3 regions of the Burkholderia theae genome follow, and region 2 is predicted to be linked to each of the others. Evidence: riboswitches for the same ligand, from Rfam matches in the RefSeq annotation. Region 2 holds a riboswitch; each other region holds the start of a gene.

Region 1 (3,269 bases), on a different replicon from region 2:
CGAACACCATCGCGAAGCCCGAGCCGCTGCCGACCTGCAGGATCAGCTCGACCGGCAGCAACTGCAGGATGCCGAACGCGACGGCGCCGCTCGAGACCATCACGCCGAGGAAGTTCCACATGCCGGACCAGATCACCGCGACGTTCGGCGTCAGCGAGTGCGTGTAGATCACGGTGGCGACCGCGTTCGCGGTGTCGTGGAACCCGTTGACGAATTCGAAGCCGAGCGCGATCAGCAGCGCGGCGCCGAGCATCAGGTACGGGAACAGCGACGCTTCGCGGACCGACGACAGATCGTCGATCAGGTGCATGGCGATATAGACGGCGCCGATCGCGAGTACCAGCACGAAGACGGCATAACCGACTTGCCGGGTGCGTTCGACGGAGCCCGGATTGTTCGAGGCGGACGAAGCAGGTTGATTCATGACGGCATCTCGTAGGGGAATCGCGTCTGATCCTAGCTTCGGCCAGCAGTCAGTTTGATGACAGTCGGGATGACGAACGGCATGTCTTACAGCGATGTAAGCCGAGCGCCGGCACGCATCTTCGGCCACATGGCGCACGCAACTCGGCACGACAGGGGCTTACGCATCAGTGTCGCGCCGATCGACATCCGCGATCAACATCCATCCATGCGGCGATGCGGCGAATGTCGTGCATGACAGCGGCGCGACGTCGACGCGAGTCGCGGCCCTGGAATCCATCCGCAGCGCCTGCGCGACGGCCGCGCGAATGATCGCCGCATGCGTGATCGCGACGATGTCGCGGTCGTGCTGCAGCGCGTTCAACCATGTGCCGACGCGCCGCATGGCTGCGTCGAACGATTCGCCGCCGTGCGGCGATGCGGACGGATCGCCGATCCATGCACCCAATTCGTCAGGACAGTCGCGGCCGAGATCGTGCAGCCGCTGGCCGCGCCAGTTGCCGTAGTCGATGTCGCGCAGCGCGTGATCGATGTCGGCGCGCAGCCCGAGCGCATCGGCAGTCTGTCGCGCGCAGCGGGCGGGGCTGCACAGCACGATCGCGCCGGCGACGCCCGCCCACCGGTCGCGCAATGCGGCGGCGTCGGCGAGCCCGCGCGCGTCGAGCGGATCGTCGTCGGGAAACGTGCCGGTGCGCATCGCACGGGTCGATGCGTGTGCGATCAGGCGCAGCGAGGCATGCAGGGTCATGTCGGTTGTCGGAGGGGCCGGGCGGAACGTGCGGTCGCTCGCACGCCGTCACTTCAACACGCGGACTTTCGCGCGTACAATCCGCCCGATACGAAACGCGGAAGCCGGTGCAATTCCGGCGCGGTCGCGCCACTGTAACCGGGGAATCTCGATCCCGGAAGCCAGACCTGCCTTCGTACCCATCCAACATTTGTCGGGGCGCGATTCCCCTGAGGTGCATCCATGAGCGAAGCAGTGCTGAAGCCGGTCGTCGTGCCGGCACCCATCCCCGTCCGTGAACTGTTGCCGTGGGCCGTGTTCGTCGGCCTGATCCTGCTGCTCGCCCTGTATTTCGTCGGCGCGGAACAAGGCGCGACGTCGCTCGTGCCGGGTATGTACGTTCACGAATTCGTCCACGACGGCCGCCATCTGCTCGGCTTTCCCTGCCACTGACGCGGAGAACACGATGGTCGGAAAGCTGCTCATGCGCGGGATGCTCGCAGGCATCGCCGCGGGCCTCCTCACGTTCGGTTTCGCGAAAATCGTCGGCGAACCGCAAGTCGATCAGGCGATTTCCTTTGAAGAAAAGCTCGACACCGCCAAAGGCGATGCGCCGGAGCCCGAGCTGGTCAGTCGTCACACGCAGGCCGGCCTTGGCCTGCTGACCGGTGTCGTGACCTACGGTGCGGCATTCGGCGGGCTGTTCTCGCTGGTCTTCGCGTTCGCGTACGGGCGCGGCGGCCGCCTCCCGGCGCGGCCGCTGGCCGCGTGGCTCGCACTGGCGGCGTTCATCGCGCTCGTGATCGTGCCGAACCTCAAGTACCCGGCCAATCCGCCGTCGGTCGGCGATCCCGACACGATCGGCTATCGCACGGGCCTGTTCTTCCTGATGATCGCGATCTCGATCGCGACGATGGTGTTCTCGGTCAGCGTGCGCCGCCATCTGCTGGCGAAGCTCGGCCAATGGAACGCGTCGATCGTCGCCGGGCTCGTGTTCGTCGCGATCATCGCGGCGGTGCAGTTCGGGCTGCCGTCGATCAACGAGGTGCCGGCCGCTTTCCCGGCCGCCGTGCTGTGGAAGTTCCGCGTCGCGGCGATCGGCATGCAGGTGATCATGTGGACGACGATCGGCCTGCTGTTCGGCGCGTGGGTCGAGCGCGGCGAACGCATCGGCATGCGCGCCGCCTGACACGTCCTGCAACCGGGCGCGCCTAGCGCATCATGCGCGGCGCGCTCCACGTCGATTCTCGCGCCAGCGCGACGAACGCGGCCAGATAGTCGATCGCCGCGTCCGCCTCGCGGATGCCGAGAAAGATCTGCTTCGCGATGCCCTTCTTGCCGAGCTTGACCGGCACGACCGGCATGCGGTCCGCGTATTCGTCGGCGAGCCATCTCGGCAGCGCGGCCACGCCGCGCCCGCTCGCCACCATCTGCAGCATGATGTCGGTCGTCTCGATCGACTTGTGCCGCCTCGGCACGATGCCGGCCGGCGTCAGGAACTGGTTGTAGATGTCGAGCCGGTCGGTTTCGACCGGGTAGGTGATCAGGATCTCGTCCGTCAATTGCGCGGGCGTCACGTAGTCGGCGTTCGCGAACCGGTGTGAGTCAGCGACCACCAGCACCTGCTCGTAATCGAATACGGGAACGAAGTGCAGACCCGGCTTGTTCAGCGGATCGGGCGTGACGAGCACGTCGATGTCGTAACCGAACAGCGCGCCGATGCCGCCGAACTGGAAGCGCTGCTTCACGTCCACGTCGACGTCGGGCCAGCGCGACAGATAAGGCGACACGACCTTCAGCAGCCACTGGTAACACGGGTGGCATTCCATCCCGATGCGCAGCGTGCCGCGCTCGCCCTTCGCGTACTGCTTCATCCGCTCCTCGGCGAGCTCGAACTGCGGCAGCAGCCGGTTCGCCAGCTTCAGCAGATATTGCCCGCCCTGCGTGAGCCGCAGGCCGCGACCTTCCCGGTCCCAGATCGGCGTGCCGAGCTGCTGCTCGATTTTCCGGACGGTATGGCTGAGCGCCGATTGCGTGAGGTGCAGCGCGTTGGCGGCCGCGGTCAGCGAGCCCTGGCGCTCGACTTCACGAATCACGACGAGATGGAATCGTTCCAGCA
Region 2 (3,269 bases):
TGCACGTCGACCGGACGGCCGATACGTGCGGCGAGGGCGAGCGCGTCGTGTTTCGTGTCCGCATGCGCTTTCGCGCAACCCGCGCTGCCGGTGCATGCGACCAGCGTCGCAAGCGGGTCCGACGGCGTGCAGACGAGGCCGAGCGACGCGAGCGCGGCGAGCGTGGCCGGTGCGCGTTCGCGCGACACGCCGTGCATGAACACGCCTTGCCACGGCGTCATCGACAGCGTGCCGTCGCCGTCGGTGTCGGCCAGTGCGGCGAGCCGTTCCAGTTGCGTCGCGTCGAGCCGGCCGAGCACGAACTGCGCGCCGACGCTGCAGCGCGCCGCGTCGTACGACGGGCGCGCGCCGAAACGCAGCGCCGGGTCGGCACGCATGCGCCGCCAGCCCGCCAGCGCCGGATCGGCCGCGAGCGGGAACGGCAGGTAGTGCTGGGCGCGTTCGAGCAATGCGCGTTCGCCGCACGTCGCGATCAGGGCGCGCATCCGCGTGACGTCGGCCGGCGCGAGATCGAGGAACGCGAGGAGCAAGGCGCGGACCAGCGCGACACTCTGATCGGGCGACACGTCGACCAAAGCCGGCCGGTCGCCATGCGCGACGGGCGGGCAGCCGGCCAGCCCGGCCGCGATGCGTACCGCGCCGTCGTCGCGACGCCACGCGGCCAGCCAGATGTCGTGCGGATGATCGAGCGCGGCGACCGATTCGCCGCCGTCGAGCTGGATCGAGAATTTCGGCGATAGCTCGCCGCGACGCGGTTCACGCGCCAGCATGTCGAGCAGCGGCATTGAGAGCGAACGGCTGTCGACGAGTGCGGCGGGATCGTGCCCGGCAAGCGGGCTGAGCATCAGGTTGCGGGCATCGTCGCTCGCGGCGAGCGCGGCCGCATCGGCGCCGGCGTCGATGCGCGGGCCAAGACCCGCGTCGAGCAACGCGCGCGTCAGCGCGTCAGCCGCATCGTCGCGGATGCCGCGCAACTGGAGATTCGCGCGATTGGTCGCGTCGATCGCGCCGGAGCCGCAGGCGCGCGCGGCGGCGGCGATCGCGCGCGCCTGATGCGCGTCGAGCCGGCCGCCCGGCAGCTTGATCCGGCACAGCCCGCCATCGGCGGCCGCGACCACGCGCACGAGCCCCGGGCAGGCCGACGGGCGCACGACGGGGGACGCAGGAATCGAATCGGGGGCGGAACTCAACGGGGTACCGGGGCAGTGTCGCGCCGCGGCCAACGCATCGGTACACCCCGCCCGACGCCGACTGGCACGCACGCACTTTCTGGCCGGCAGGTCTCCTGGCTGACAGGTCGGCACCGGCTCCCGGCCTTCCCGGTCGAACCAGTGGCATGAGGGGGAGATCGGCTCGCTGTCTACAGTTGCGGGGGCAGCCACAGCGGCGCGCGGTGCGCCCTGTGTTCCCTCTTCGGCCCCGAAGGGCACCGGCGAACGAACGGCCGTAGGATACCCGATTTCGACCGCGATTCGCGACCGGCAAGCCGTTCGCGACGGGCGAAGCGGAAGAGGGCCGGCCAGCGGCGGGCCGGCAGATGAAACGGGCGATGGAACACGGTACCATGCCGTTTTTCGCAATGCGGACGGCTGCGCCGGCTCTTTCACGGCCGCGCGGCGACACGATGGATTCGAACGATGGGGAAGGGTGCATGACGGCGTGGCTGACGGTAGTGGGCATCGGCGACGACGGTTACGCGGGGCTCGGACGCAGCGCGCGGCGCGCGCTGCTCGACGCGACGCGCGTCGTCGGCGCGACGCGCCATCTCGACATGCTGCCCGCACGGCTGCCGGCCGCGCGCGAAGCGTGGCCGTCGCCGTTCGATCTCGCGGGCGTGCTCGCGCGGCGAGGGTCGCCCGTCTGCGTGCTCGCGAGCGGCGACCCGATGCTGTTCGGCGTCGGCGCGACGCTCGCGCGCGCGCTTTCCCCCGACGAATGGCGCGTGCTGCCCGCACCGTCGTCGCTGTCGCTCGCGGCCGCGCGCCTCGGCTGGGCGCTGCAGGACATCGGCGCGGTATCGCTCGTCGGCCGTCCGCTCGCGACGCTCGCGCGCCACCTGCTGCCGGGCCGGCGCCTGTTCGTGCTGAGCGCCGACGGCCGCACGCCGGCCGCCGTCGCGGCCGAACTCGTCGCGCGCGGCTTCGGGCCGACGCGCATCAGTGTCTTCGAACATCTGGGCGGCCCGCTCGAGCGTCGTCTCGACGGCCTCGCGCACGACTGGAACGTCGACGAAACCGCCGCGCTCAATCTGGTCGCGCTCGATTGCCAGGCCGGCCCCGACGCACCGCGCCGCGCGCTCACGCCCGGCCTGCCCGACGATGCATACCGCCACGATGGCCAGCTCACCAAGCGCGACCTGCGCGCGATGACGCTCGGCCGCCTCGCGCCCGCGCCCGGCGAGCTGCTGTGGGATGTCGGTGCCGGCAGCGGCTCGATCGGCATCGAATGGATGCGTGCGCATCCGTCGTGCCAGGCGATCGCGATCGAAGCGCATGCGGAGCGGCAGCGCTTCATCGAGCACAACCGCGATGCGCTCGGCGTGCCGGGCCTGCAACTCGTCGCGGGCCGCGCGCCCGATGCGCTCGCGGGGCTTGCCGCGCCCGACGCGATCTTCATCGGCGGCGGGGCGACGGCGTCCGGCGTGCTCGACGCGTGCTGGTCGTCGCTGAAGCCGGGCGGCCGACTGGTTGCTAACGCGGTCACGCTGCAGGGCGAGATGGCGCTCGCTGCATGGCGCGATGCGCACGGCGGCACGCTCACGCGCGTGTCGCTCGCGCATGCCGAGCCGCTCGGCCGCTTCGATACGTGGCGGCAGCCGTTGCCGGTCACGCTGTATGACGTGCGCAAGCCCGACGCGATCGACGCGACCGGGCCGTCGAACCCGACCAACGTGTGATGCGCGACGAAACCCCCGAACAGCCCGCGCCGCTGCGTTTCGGCTATACGACCGGAAGCTGCGCGACCGCGACGTCGCTCGCGGCCGCGCGCCTGCTGCTCGCGGGCCGTGCGGACGACGCGGTCGAGATCGTGCTCCCAAAGGGACAACACGTGTTGATGCGGCTCGAGTTCTGCCGGATCACCGCTGACGGCGCCGAGGCCGGCACGATCAAGGATGCCGGCGACGATCCGGACGTGACCCACGGCGCGCTGATCTTCGCGCGCGTCGCGCTCGCGGCGGCGCCCGGCGTGCGCTTTCATGCGGGCCCGGGCGTCGGCACGGTCACGCGCGCGGGGCTGACGCTACCGGTCGGCGAACCGGCGATCAACCC
Region 3 (3,269 bases), 940 kb from region 2:
ATTGCGCGCCTGATAGTTGCGCACGCCAGTCCACGGCAGCGAGCGCTGCGGTGCGTGAGCGAGATCGTCGATGCTTGCTTCGTCCGGTTCGGACTTCATCAGCCAGTATTGCATGGATCGTGATCGACGCAGAAAAAGGCTGCTACAAAAGGAAACGGCACCGGGACGTGCCCGATGCCGTTGGATAGGCCCCCGCCTTGGCCGCTAGGCCGGCATCCTGAACCTGAGGTTCAGAATTGGTCGCAGTTAGCAGCACTTCGGGTACATCAGACAGAGTGACGCGCGCGCCCGTGCTACAAATTTCCGCAACCGTGCACATGGCATTGGTTCAAGGAATATATGACCTTGGCGAACCAGGCAGGGAAGCTGACTGAACTGTATTTCGATGCGCCAATTTGACCACCGTTGATCGCCGAGATCAAGGGGAATCGACGTATCGATCAAACCTTACTGCGTCTCGTGCTGTGCGAGCACCGCGCCGAGCTGTTCGTTCATCTGGTGCATTGTACGACGGATTTCCTCCGCCGGAAATGCTTCACCGTGCCGCACGCTGGTTTGCAGCCGCAGCAATTCCGATGCGAGCGACAGCGCGGCCATGACGGCGATGCGATCGGTGCCGCGTACCGAGCTGTTCGAGCGGATTTTCGACATTTCGGCGTCGACGCGCGCGACTGCCTCCAGCAGCGCCGCTTCGGTCTCGGCCGAACAGGCGAGCCGATAGGGCTGACCGAGAATCGAGACTTCGATCTGCTTGGTGCTCATGCATGTTCTCCGTGGCTGGCCGCGTCATCGCCTTCCGTACGCGCCTGCGCATCCAGCAGGTCGAGCTGGTTGTCGGCTTGCTCCGCGTTTTTCGAGCGCGGCAGCTTTTCGAGAATCGCGTTCAGTTTCACCTGGGCGTCGTCGATCTTTGCCGACAACGTGTCGCGCTCGGCTGCGAGCGCATTGCGTTCGTCGCGCAGTTGCGCGAGTTCCGCGCGGACCGTGTCCGCTTCCGCGCGCAATTGCGCGACCTGCTCCTCGAGCGCGAGCCGTTCCGAGTGATAGCGCTTGTTCAGCGAGATCAGACGGCCAATATTTTGAGATAAGGTTTCGAGTTCGTTGAGCATTTGCTGCGTCCTCTAAAGACCCAGCATTTTAGCGCGGAATAACGCGCAATCCGACATCTGTAACGTTTCCAGTCGTAACACCCCTGCTTCTTGTCGCGAATAGGTGCGTCTTTTTGCATTCCCGGACGCTTCCTTGACGCTCGCGCGACCCGCTCCTAAACTGGCGCCGCCTCGGTGCTCGCGCGTGAACGCGCGGTTAAACGGGAAGCAGGGCGCGGGCTCCGCCAGGAAGCCGCCAACCTGCGCTGCCCCCGCAACGGTAAGCGGCCGCGTCTGGTGACGCAGGCCGGCTCGGGCGCGTTCCGCGTGAAGGTTTCGCGCACGGGCGCGGGCCACTGCGCGTCATCGCGCGGGAAGGCGAGCCGGTACGCCGCCAGCCCGGATACCGGCCGAGACGGGAAGCCCGCACGGGCTTCGTGACGCGCGGCCCGCGGGGAAGCGGGGTGCGCAACGCTTCACGGAATTCTCTTCGATGCTGACCCCAATCGTCCGCGCGACGCTTCTGTCATGCCCGGCCGGCAGCCGCCGGCGGATGCGCCGCGCGTCATGCGCGCGGCCGTGCGCGGCATGAGCGCCGCACGCGCTGCCGCGATCTGGGCCACGCTGGCCGCCGTGGTCGCGTTGCTGTTCATCGCGTCGTTGTCGATCGGCAGCGTGCCGATGTCGCCGTGGCAGGCGCTCGCGTCGCTCGTGCCGCACGGCGGCGATGCGTTGTTCGCCGACATCGTCCGTACGCTGCGCCTGCCGCGTGCGCTCGCGGGTTTCGCGTGCGGCGCGCTGCTCGCGCTTGCCGGTGCGCTGCTGCAGGTGCTGCTGCGCAATCCGCTTGCGGAACCGTACGTGCTCGGCGTGTCCGGCGGCGCGGCCGGTTTCGCGCTCGTCGCGATGATCGCGGGCGGCGCATGGTGGCTCGTCGACGCGTCGGCGTTCGCCGGCTCGCTCGTGTCGGTCGCGCTCGTGCTCGGTCTCGCGCGCCGCGAACTGTGGCGCGGCGACTCGCGCGATGCGTCGCCGCGGCTGCTGCTCACGGGCGTCGTGATCGCGGCGGGGTGGGGCGCGCTCGTCACGTTGCTGCTGTCGCTCGCGCCCGATGCACGGCTGCGCGGCATCATCTTCTGGCTGACGGGCGACCTGAACGGCGTGACGGCGCCGTGGTTCGCGTGGGGCGCGCTGCTGCTGAGCGCATGCGTCGCGCTGCCGGCCGCGCCGCAACTGAACGTGCTGCTGCGCGGCGACGCGACCGCGCTTGCGCTCGGCGTGCCCGTCACGCGGCTGCGCGTGCGGATCTATCTCGTCGCATCGCTGGCCGCCGCGGCCGCGGTGACGACGGCCGGCACGATCGGCTTCGTCGGCCTCGTCGTGCCGCACGCGTTGCGGCTCGCGTTCGGCAACGACCAGCGGATGCTGCTGCCGGCCGCGATGCTCGCGGGCGGCGGCGGCGTGATGGCGGCCGACCTGCTTGCGCGCACTGCGATCGCGCCCGCGCAACTGCCGGTCGGCGTGATGACCGCGTTGATCGGCGTGCCGGTGTTCCTGTGGATGTTGCTGAGGAGACCGATGCGATGACGCATACCGCATTGCACGCTGGCGGCGGCGACCTGACCTGTGCGACCGTCGACCTGACGCTGAAGGCCGGTGCACGCACGCTGCTCGACGGCCTCGCGCAGGCGTTCCGCCCCGGCGAGATCTGGTGCGTCGCGGGGCCGAACGGCGCGGGCAAGACGACGCTGCTCGCGACGCTCGCGGGGCTGCAGCCGCCGGCCGGCGGGCATGTCGAGATCGACGGACGGCCGCTCGCCGCGTGGCCGCCCGCGCAACTCGCGCAGCGCCGCGCGCTGATGCCGCAGCAATTGCACGACGCGTTCAGCGCGACCGTGTTCGACACCGTGCTGCTCAACCGCTTTCCGTATCTCGGTGGCTGGGGCTGGGAGCGCGACGGCGACCGCGCGGCCGCGCGCGAGGCGCTCGCGACGTTCGACCTGACCGCGCTTGCGTCGCGCGACGTATTGTCGCTGTCGGGCGGCGAGCGGCAGCGGGTCGCGCTGGCCGCGACGCTGTGCCAGGATGCGCCACTGATGCTGCTCGACGAGCCGCTCGCGCATCTCGACCTGCATCACCAGATCGATTGCCTGACCGCGCTGGCCGCATGGCTCGACGCAG

Evidence for each region. Region 2 has a riboswitch for cobalamin ahead of cobG (precorrin-3B synthase). Riboswitches for the same ligand answer to the same signal wherever they lie in the genome.
Region 1: it holds a riboswitch for cobalamin, as region 2 does, so the genes downstream of both, ACN22W_RS32045 (CbtB domain-containing protein) here and cobG (precorrin-3B synthase) in region 2, are expected to answer to the same signal.
Region 3: it holds a riboswitch for cobalamin, as region 2 does, so the genes downstream of both, ACN22W_RS13675 (FecCD family ABC transporter permease) here and cobG (precorrin-3B synthase) in region 2, are expected to answer to the same signal.

The regions. Positions count from the first base shown of each region.
Region 1 is NZ_CP183462.1:3,213,680-3,216,948, forward strand. Features, by position in the region: gene ACN22W_RS32035 (inorganic phosphate transporter) at 1-424, opposite strand, end outside; gene ACN22W_RS32040 (histidine phosphatase family protein) at 584-1,171, opposite strand; cobalamin riboswitch at 1,225-1,361, shown strand; gene ACN22W_RS32045 (CbtB domain-containing protein) at 1,394-1,603, shown strand; gene ACN22W_RS32050 (CbtA family protein) at 1,617-2,339, shown strand; gene ACN22W_RS32055 (LysR family transcriptional regulator) at 2,362-3,269, opposite strand, start outside.
Region 2 is NZ_CP183461.1:1,953,200-1,956,468, forward strand. Features, by position in the region: gene cobG (precorrin-3B synthase) at 1-1,190, opposite strand, end outside; cobalamin riboswitch at 1,258-1,449, opposite strand; gene cbiE (precorrin-6y C5,15-methyltransferase (decarboxylating) subunit CbiE) at 1,652-2,896, shown strand; gene ACN22W_RS09115 (cobalt-precorrin-5B (C(1))-methyltransferase) at 2,896-3,269, shown strand, end outside.
Region 3 is NZ_CP183461.1:2,893,568-2,896,836, reverse strand. Features, by position in the region: gene ACN22W_RS13695 (EVE domain-containing protein) at 1-114, opposite strand, end outside; RNA gene ssrS (6S RNA) at 186-367, opposite strand; gene ACN22W_RS13685 (cell division protein ZapA) at 448-762, opposite strand; gene ACN22W_RS13680 (ATPase) at 759-1,109, opposite strand; cobalamin riboswitch at 1,265-1,518, shown strand; gene ACN22W_RS13675 (FecCD family ABC transporter permease) at 1,677-2,675, shown strand; gene ACN22W_RS13670 (ABC transporter ATP-binding protein) at 2,672-3,269, shown strand, end outside.